2 regions of the Marinilactibacillus sp. XAAS-LB27 genome follow, and region 2 is predicted to be linked to the other one. Evidence: a T-box and tRNA genes for the amino acid it is inferred to sense, from the RefSeq annotation. Region 2 holds a T-box; the other holds one or more tRNA genes.
The links. A T-box is a leader RNA that pairs with one kind of tRNA and senses whether it is charged. The one in region 2 lies ahead of VXN63_RS03505 (valine--tRNA ligase), so its partner is inferred to be a tRNA-Val.
Positions count from the first base shown of each region.

Region 1: it encodes a tRNA-Val, which carries the amino acid that the T-box ahead of VXN63_RS03505 (valine--tRNA ligase) is inferred to sense. The anticodon was not compared.

Region 1 covers NZ_JAYXKP010000004.1:66,738-71,143, forward strand. The annotation lists gene VXN63_RS06635 (tRNA-binding protein) at 1-262, shown strand, start outside; gene VXN63_RS06640 (hydroxymethylglutaryl-CoA reductase, degradative) at 334-1,623, opposite strand; tRNA gene VXN63_RS06645 (tRNA-Val) at 1,762-1,834, shown strand; gene VXN63_RS06650 (LapA family protein) at 2,054-2,521, shown strand; gene VXN63_RS06655 (hypothetical protein) at 2,780-3,283, opposite strand; gene VXN63_RS06660 (hypothetical protein) at 3,570-4,013, shown strand; gene VXN63_RS06665 (hypothetical protein) at 4,058-4,406, shown strand, end outside.
Region 2 covers NZ_JAYXKP010000001.1:729,432-733,837, forward strand. The annotation lists gene VXN63_RS03505 (valine--tRNA ligase) at 1-2,207, opposite strand, end outside; T-box leader at 2,271-2,508, opposite strand; gene tpx (thiol peroxidase) at 2,577-3,080, opposite strand; gene thiI (tRNA uracil 4-sulfurtransferase ThiI) at 3,150-4,364, opposite strand; gene VXN63_RS03520 (cysteine desulfurase family protein) at 4,385-4,406, opposite strand, start outside.

The DNA.
Region 1 (4,406 bases), on a different contig from region 2:
AGAAGCCAGAAAACCAGCTTATAAAGTACAGATTGATTTCGGAGATGAACTAGGCGTTAAACAAAGCTCTGCTCAAATAACAGATCGGTACGAATCCGAACAGCTTGTGGGAAAACAAGTCGTAGCGGTCACCAATTTCCCGCCTATGCGCATTGCGGGTTACAAATCTGAGGTATTGATACTTGGCGGTGTACTCGCAAACGAACAAGTCGTCTTATTGAATCTGGATGAAGCAGTACCCAATGGGACGAAAATTAGTTGATACAACAAATAAAAAACGACCAAATAGCAGAAACGTGATCTGCGGTTCGGTCGTTTTTTAGTGCATCCTGTTTACGTTAACTCTTTTAAAAAGTCTCTTGCGGTTTGTAGATTCATATGCGCTGCTTGCTTCAGTCGTTCGGCAACCTTTTCCACCTGTGGGCCTTTAGCACCGGCACTGATTGCAAGTGAACGAGCATGTAATCCCATATGTCCTTTTTGAATACCATCCGTAACCAGTGCTCTAACGGCAGCGAAGTTCTGAGCAAGACCTACGGATACTAAAATGCTTTCTAATCTTTTAGCATCGGGATCCATCATGATTTTTCGAGCTAATTTAGCACCAGGATGAATACTGATCGAACCACCAACGGTTCCAACCGCAAGCGGTAAAGTCAGTGTCCCAACTAAATCTCCTTGATCGTTGGCATGCCACTTAGAAAGTGCACGATATTGTCCAGAACGAGCAGCATAGGCGTGACTACCGGCTTCGATAGCTCTCCAATCATTTCCAGACGCGATGACGACTGCGTCAACACCATTCATGATGCCTTTATTGTGCGTGACCGCTCGGTAAGGATCCGCCCAGGCTACTTGAGCTGCCTCAATAATCCGGTCACGCACATCCTCACCAGAATACGTACCGGTTTTTAATTTGTGAGCCGGAATGGTACAAGTTGCTGTTGCCAAGCACTCAGTTGCGTAATTTGAAAGAATGCGTAATAATGCTTTGCCACCAGTTAGCTCTTCGATGTAAGGTGCAATGCCTTCCATCATCGTGTTGACGATGTTAGCACCCATTGCTTCTTGTGTATCGATGTGAAGGTGAACGACTAAAAAGCTTGGCGTTCCTTCTTCAGGATCCGCTTCAATTACGCGTGTTTCAAGTGATTTTGCCCCACCACCACGCTTCACAATAGAAGGATGCGCTTCGTTAGCACGTTCCAAAATCGTTTGTTCAGCTTTCTTGATTTCAGAAATAGCATTCTCTATATGCTGAACGTTCTTCAAAGTCACTTGACCAATCATTAAACGATCGGTCACTGCAGTGGTAAAGCCCCCTGCAGATCCAATCATCTTCGCCGCAAAACTAGCCGCTGCGATGACGGATGGTTCTTCGATTGCCATCGGCACAAGAACCTCTTCGTCATCGATTACAAAATTAGTTGAAACTCCTAAAGGAAGAGAGTAATTTCCAATGTAGTTTTCAATCATATGCTCACCAACTGAGGGATCTAAATCCAGACCTTCTTCAGTTAATAGAGTGGCTTCTTCTAAAGAAATCACACCAGCCTCTTTAAGGGCTGAAACTTTTTCTTCATGTGTTTTTTTATAGAATTTCGTTAACTTGCTCGTATCCATCTGGTTCTGTCCCTTCTGAATTTCGTTACTCTCATTATGAGGTACAAAGCAGAAAAAGAAAAGGATTGAATCTTTTTAACTTAAGTGAATCTTTACAAGCATCATAAAAAGAAGTATACTAATAAAGTACGAAAAAAAGGTTCCTTAGCTCAGTTGGGAGAGCACTACCTCGACAAGGTAGGGGTCGCTGGTTCGAGCCCAGTAGGGACCATCATAGTTGAAAAAGTCTTATAATCGTTGACCAATTGTTGGTTTACAAGATTATAAGGCTTTTTTTATTTCCTTAAGACTAGTTATTCTCTTATATAAAAGAATATATTTAGTAGTTACCCTGAATATTGCATGCGTATGATTATATTTTTCTATCATTTAGAATTAGAATGAGCCTATAAAGAGTTTGCAATGCACTATACTATAGGAGGAATTAGAAATGAGCATATTAGCAATAGTTTTATTACTATTAGTGGGTGTCGTAGCATATTTAAATATAGCAGAAATGGTCATGATCGATCTTTATTTCACTAGCTTTAATATCCCAGTATGGTTGCTTATTGTCGGTACGCTTTTAATAGGTATGGTCATAGCAGGATTGTTAGCAAGTTCTGTGATTGCACGTAACAAGAAAGTTTTAAAAGATAAAGAAGAAGAGATGGACCGAGCTGAGGCAGAAAGAAAAGAATCCGTTGATAAAGTGAAACAAGACGCAGAAACTCAGATCGAATTGCAGAAAAAAGAAGCTGAAATACAACGACTAAATGCAAAGTTATCTCAAGACCAAAGTGGCAATAGAGCTGTTCCAGTGAAAGAAACCAAGGTAGAAGTACCTGAAGATAATCATACTTGGGTAGAGACGCGTGAAGAAGACCATCAAACTAGAACTAAAAAGAATCCAAGATAACTAAAAAGTATCACAAGCTTATCATTGTTGACCAACTGTGATAAGCTTGTTTTTTATGCTTGCTGTTCTTAAGTCTACTTGTTATCGCTTCTCGACATTAATGGAAGTACTTTTTTGCTCTTAAGCTATTTAAAAAGGGGCGCCGCTGATTCGATTCTAACAATTACTATTATAAATAAAGATTCAAAAAAGGCAGTAATGTTCTCATTGAGAAAACGTTACTGCCTTTTGATGTATAACCATTTTTTACAAGAAAAATTAATTGAGGTCTAGTAAAAATGCATAGCTCGCTGAACCTTCATCCCATTGTGCCAAAATCTCAAAGACAAATTCTCCTTCTATCGAAGAAATATCGCCATCCCGAACACTTTCAACCGTCCCATCTTCCTTCCAGATTTTTATTGAATAGTGGGTTGGTTGTTCTTCAAAGTCTAGTTCGAGCGGTGTACGAGCATCTATAGATGTAGGCTGACTCAGTTTGACGAGTTCTGGCGGACTATCGCTATCGGCTTCTATTCCCTGACCATTTTCTATACTCCAACTGTATGTACCAAGTATCGGTTCAATGACTGCGTCCCCAGCATGAATGGTTAATTCTGGAGGTTTAATATCAGAGGGATCTAAAGAAACAAAGGATAAACTAGTCTCACTAGCTTGCTTCGTATTTTCGGTATCATCAACTTCTCCATTTGTATCGGAACAGCCACCGACTGTTAGAAAAACAACGAATGATAGTGAAGAAAATAATAATTTGATTTTCATAGTATGTATTTCCCTCCAATTATTTGAAATCATCAAGCGGTAAAAGATCATCAGTGTATAGACTGTTAATTGGGTATTGAACAACGTAACTATAGCATACTAGTTTGTAAAAATCTTACTTTATAGTTGTCTAAAAAAGTATAAGTTGTATCATTTTTTTAACAGAAGATAGAGGATATGAGTTGTTAATGAAACAGATAATTGTTATGTTTTTTATAGGAAATCGTACAAACTACCATCACTTTTTTGTAAAAACATTCTATTGCAACGAAAGGAAGAATACGTAATGAGAAAATTACTTTTATTCAGTACATCGATTTTACTGTTAGCAGCTTGCGGTAATACTGAAACCGATGAAACAAATGAAATAGAAAGTGAAGAAACCTCTGAAATAGTCGAATCAAACCAAGATCAAGAAGAAGCGGATGCTGATACAGAGGATGCAGAAAATGGTGAAGAGTCTTCAGAGAATTTAGATACTGAACCATCAGATGAATCAAACCAAGAAGAAAATGAAATGACAGAAGAAGAAGCTGAAGAGCTCGTTATTACTTATATAAACGAACAAGATGGGCCCACAGAAGCCGAGTCTTACAATTTCGGTATGAAGGATGAAGGGGAGGTTTACACTGCTTCGATGTATACCTCTGTATCTACAGATGAAACAAAAGGAGCACCGATCATTTCAATGCATGAAATCAACAAAACAACGAGTGAAGTAAAAAAATAGAGGTAGGGCCTCATGAACCGAATACAATCAGTGAAATTGCCTCTATGGGTAAAGAAGAAAGAAAAGCGCATCACCAAGAATTGGTTGCCGAAGGAGAAAGTATAGACGAAAGCGTCTTAGAACAATTGATGCTTCCAGGCGTTCATGAGAATACTACGTTTTATGAAGGAAGGATAAATGCTGGAGATACTGTGGAACTTTCTCTCGCCACTGCGGATACACCACCGGAATATGAAGAGTTAGCATTTTCTCCGGATATAGATACGGAAGGGTACTTTACCATTAGTCTCAATCAATATGATTTAAGTAATAAATCCGTTTTGCGCTTCTTCATCAAAGGAGACTATCCAAGCGAGCAAATCTTTGATATTCCAATATTTGAAGCACAAGAAG
Region 2 (4,406 bases):
ATAGAACGAATTAGTTCAATTAGCATGTTCATATTGCTAACAGCTTCTTCGTCTTCAAAGTCACCATTCACTTGAGGATACTCCGCAACAACGAGAGACTCTCCAGAGTGTGGCATATTCTCCCAAATCTCTTCTGTAACGAATGGCATAACTGGATGCAATAACTTAAGTGTTTGATCTAGAACATGCACCAAAATGCTTCGTGTAGAGTTTTTCTCTTCATGTGAACCATTGAAGAGAATTTCTTTACTCATTTCAATATACCAGTCACAATAGTCATCCCAGATGAATTTGTAAAGTGCTCTTCCGCCTTCTCCAAATTCAAACTTCTCAAAGAGATCGGTTACTTGTGCAATGGTTTCATTCAATCTAGCTAAGATCCATTTATCAGCGATTGATTGTTTACCACTTAAGTTCATGTCTTTTAAGTCAAAGTCTTCTAGATTCATGATGACATATCGACTGGCATTCCAAATTTTGTTGATGAAATTCCAAGCGGCATCCATTTTTTCATAACTAAAGCGGACATCTTGACCGGGTGCTGAACCGTTCGACAGGAACCAGCGTAAAGCATCTGCACCGTACTTGTCGATTACTTCCATAGGATCAATCCCGTTGCCTAAAGACTTACTCATTTTTCTTCCTTGCTCGTCTCGAATCAATCCGTGAATTAATACATTTTTAAATGGACGTTCTTCCGTGAATTCCAAACTTTGAAAAATCATACGACTTACCCAAAAGAATATGATGTCATATCCTGTTACTAGCGTACTTGTTGGGAAGTATCTCTTGAAATCTTCAGAGTCTTCATTCGGCCAGCCCATTGTTGAAAATGGCCATAGCGCTGAACTAAACCAAGTATCTAAAACATCATTATCTTGCGTCCAGTTTTGAATATCTTTAGGTTCTGTTTCTCCAACATACATTTCTCCAGTTTCGTTATGATACCAAGCTGGAATACGATGGCCCCACCATAATTGTCTTGAAATAACCCAATCATGTACATTTCCCATCCAGTTATTAAATGTTTTCTCAAATCGTTCAGGAACGAAATGAACTTTATTTTCAGTTCCCTGATTATCTATTGCCTGCTTTGAAAGTGAATCCATTTTTACGAACCACTGAGTAGATAGTCTTGGTTCAACTACGACTCCTGTTCTTTCAGAGTGTCCTACACTATGAACCATTTCTTCTACTTTAATCAAATATCCTTGTTCTTTTAGATCTTTAATAATGGCTTTACGCGCTTCAAAACGATCCATTCCTGCGTATTCTCCAGCCAGATCATTCATTGAACCATCATTATCCATCACATTGATTCTCTCTAGATTATGACGATTACCCACTTCAAAGTCATTTGGATCATGAGCTGGTGTAATTTTAACCACACCTGTTCCAAAATCCATTTCAACGTAATCGTCTGCAATGATTGGAAGCTCTCTACCTACTAAAGGTAATTTAAGTGTTTTACCGATTAGATCTTTATAGCGATCATCTTCTGGGTGTACAGCAACAGCCGTATCACCAAGCATCGTTTCTGGTCTTGTTGTTGCAATCTCAACTTCTCCAGAGCCGTCTGTTAAAGGATACTTCATGTGATAGAACGCACCATTAACATCTTTATGGTCAACTTCAATATCAGACAAAGCCGTTTGAGCTTTAGGATCCCAGTTGATAATGTATTCTCCACGGTAGATCAATCCTTTGTTGTAGAGATCAACAAAGACCTTTTTAACAGCATCATTTAATCCTTCATCAAGCGTGAATCGCTCACGACTATAATCAACGGAAATACCGACTTTAGCCCATTGCGCTCTGATGTTTGATGCATACTCTTCTTTCCAGTCCCATACCTTTTCTAAGAATTTTTCTCTTCCTAGATCATAACGAGAGATTCCGTCTTGTGCTAATTTTTCTTCTACTTTAGCTTGGGTAGCAATCCCCGCATGATCCATTCCTGGAAGCCATAAAGTGTCGTATCCTTGCATTCTTTTTTGACGAATAATAATATCTTGTAGTGTTGTATCCCAAGCATGACCTAAATGTAACTTCCCAGTTACGTTCGGAGGTGGAATCACGATTGAATAAGGCTCTGCTTTTTCATCTCCACTTGGCTTAAATAAATCTTTTTCGATCCATTGTTCGTATCTGCCGGCTTCTACTTGAGTAGGCTGATACTTTTTTGACATGCTAATTTCTTCTGTCATATACTCATCTCCTATTTTCAACATCAAATTAAACACAAAATAAAAAGAGCATTCGTCCTATAACAATAGGACGAATGCTCTTGATTCGCGGTACCACCTAAATTGATTAAAGAACACGACCGTGCCTTTAAACCTCTTCATATACGGATGTAATGATCCGTTACTTCAAACAAAGTTACTCAAATTTCACTCTGTTAGCTCTCAAGCTACTTCTCTATTGGTTCTGTTAGGGATTTACAGCAGACACCCATTCTCTTAAACAGAATACACGACAGATACTTCTCTTGATCATTGCTCTATATTCAATTAGTTGATCTTTTATGATTTATTGATATTCTATCAAACTACTCTTTGAAAATAAAGCTTTATTTAAGATATCTCTGCTTCTTCATGTTTGGCAGCCGCAACCGCTGCTTCATAGTTTGGATCTTCCGACATTTCTTTAACGACTTCATTATAGACAACTTGACCTTGTCTATTTAGCACAAGAACTGCTCGAGCAGTTTTATCCATTTCTTCTACATAAAGCCCATAATCTTTAGAGAAACTTCTTTCACTATCATGCAACAGATCCATGTCGATTGATTTTGCAGCACACCAGTCTTTTTGCTCTTCAACGGTGTTTGAAGATATAGAAATAATTTTAGTATCTTTCAAAGTACTTGCCATTTCATTAAATTTACCGGTCTGTCTTGAGCACGTACTCGTATTAATATCCGGAAACGTACTGATCAAAACAACATATCCTTTGTAATCTTCAAGGGATACTGATTGGTCATTTAAATCTTTTAAAGTGAACGCTGGAGCTTGCGACCCTTTAGCCGGTATCTCTCCATTAGTAGTAAGTGGTTTACCTTTCATTTTAACATCCATGCTGATAACCTCTTTCTATCTTTTAATAGTTTCATTTTAACGATAAGCAAGCTGTTTGTACAACAAAATCTACAGAAGGTCTTCGAATAATGCTTTCTGATCTGTTTCCTTCGACTGATTCAGACCGATTTCTACAATAGTAATTCCTGCTAAAGCTCTCTCAATCATGCCTTCAACGTCTATTTTAGCTTCGTTTTCCAACACATGAGACAACTTTGGCTTTGTCCGCGGTTTAGGTGGGGAAAATATTGTGCAGCAATCTTCATAAGGCAGAATGGATAGATCAAAAGTATCGATCTCTTCTGCAATTTTGATGATATCATTCTTGTCCATTGAAATCAGCGGTCTAAGAACCGGTGTGTGGGTTACTTCTGAGATTACAGATAGGCTTTCCAAAGTCTGTGAAGCTACTTGTCCAAGCGATTCTCCATTAATAATGGCTAAGCCACTTCGCTGTGCACGTAAGGTGTCTGTCAATCGCAACATCATGCGTCTCGTTATGGTCATAATGTAACCTTGAGGCACATATTTCTTGATTGTTTCCTGTATCTCAGTGAAAGGTACTTCAATAAATGTAATGGGTCCAGTAAATTCAACTAATTTCCCCGTAAGGTCTTTTGCTTTTTGAAGCGCCTGTGGGCTTGTATAGGGCGGACTATGAAAATGGACAGCTTCTAATTCTATTCCTCTTTTCAATGCATAATAGCCTGCTACCGGAGAATCAATTCCTCCAGAGATCATCAACATTCCTTTTCCGCTTGTTCCTCCTGGAAGTCCACCGGCTCCTTGAATAGAGTCAGTAGATAGGAAAATACCATCTAATCTAATTTCAACTCTGATATTGATATCTGGATTTTTCATTTTCACTTTGATTCCAGGTATAGCTTCTGTAATAAACTGACCTATGATTTGATTCGCTTCGTTTGTTTCAAAATCCCAGTCATGATCGGCTCTTCTAGCTGTGATTTTGAATGTTTTACCGTCTTCATACTCTTGATTCAATAAATAGAGTGCCGCACGATTTGCTTGCTCAATCGTTTTATCCACTTTTATAACAGGAGAAATGGTTTGAATACCAAAGACCTTTTTCAAACGATCTACGATTTCTTCGTATGCTTCTCCATTTAATTCGATATGCAATCGATCTCTATTCGCTTTAATCGTGAGCGCTGGAAAGTCATTTAATACATACGCTACATTTTTACCTAGTTGTTTAATAAATAATTTACGATTTTTACCTTTAGTTGATAATTCTCCATATCTTGCCATAACTTCTGTAATCATCTGATCCCTCAATTTCTATTCTAAAAAATCCCATTAAATCCT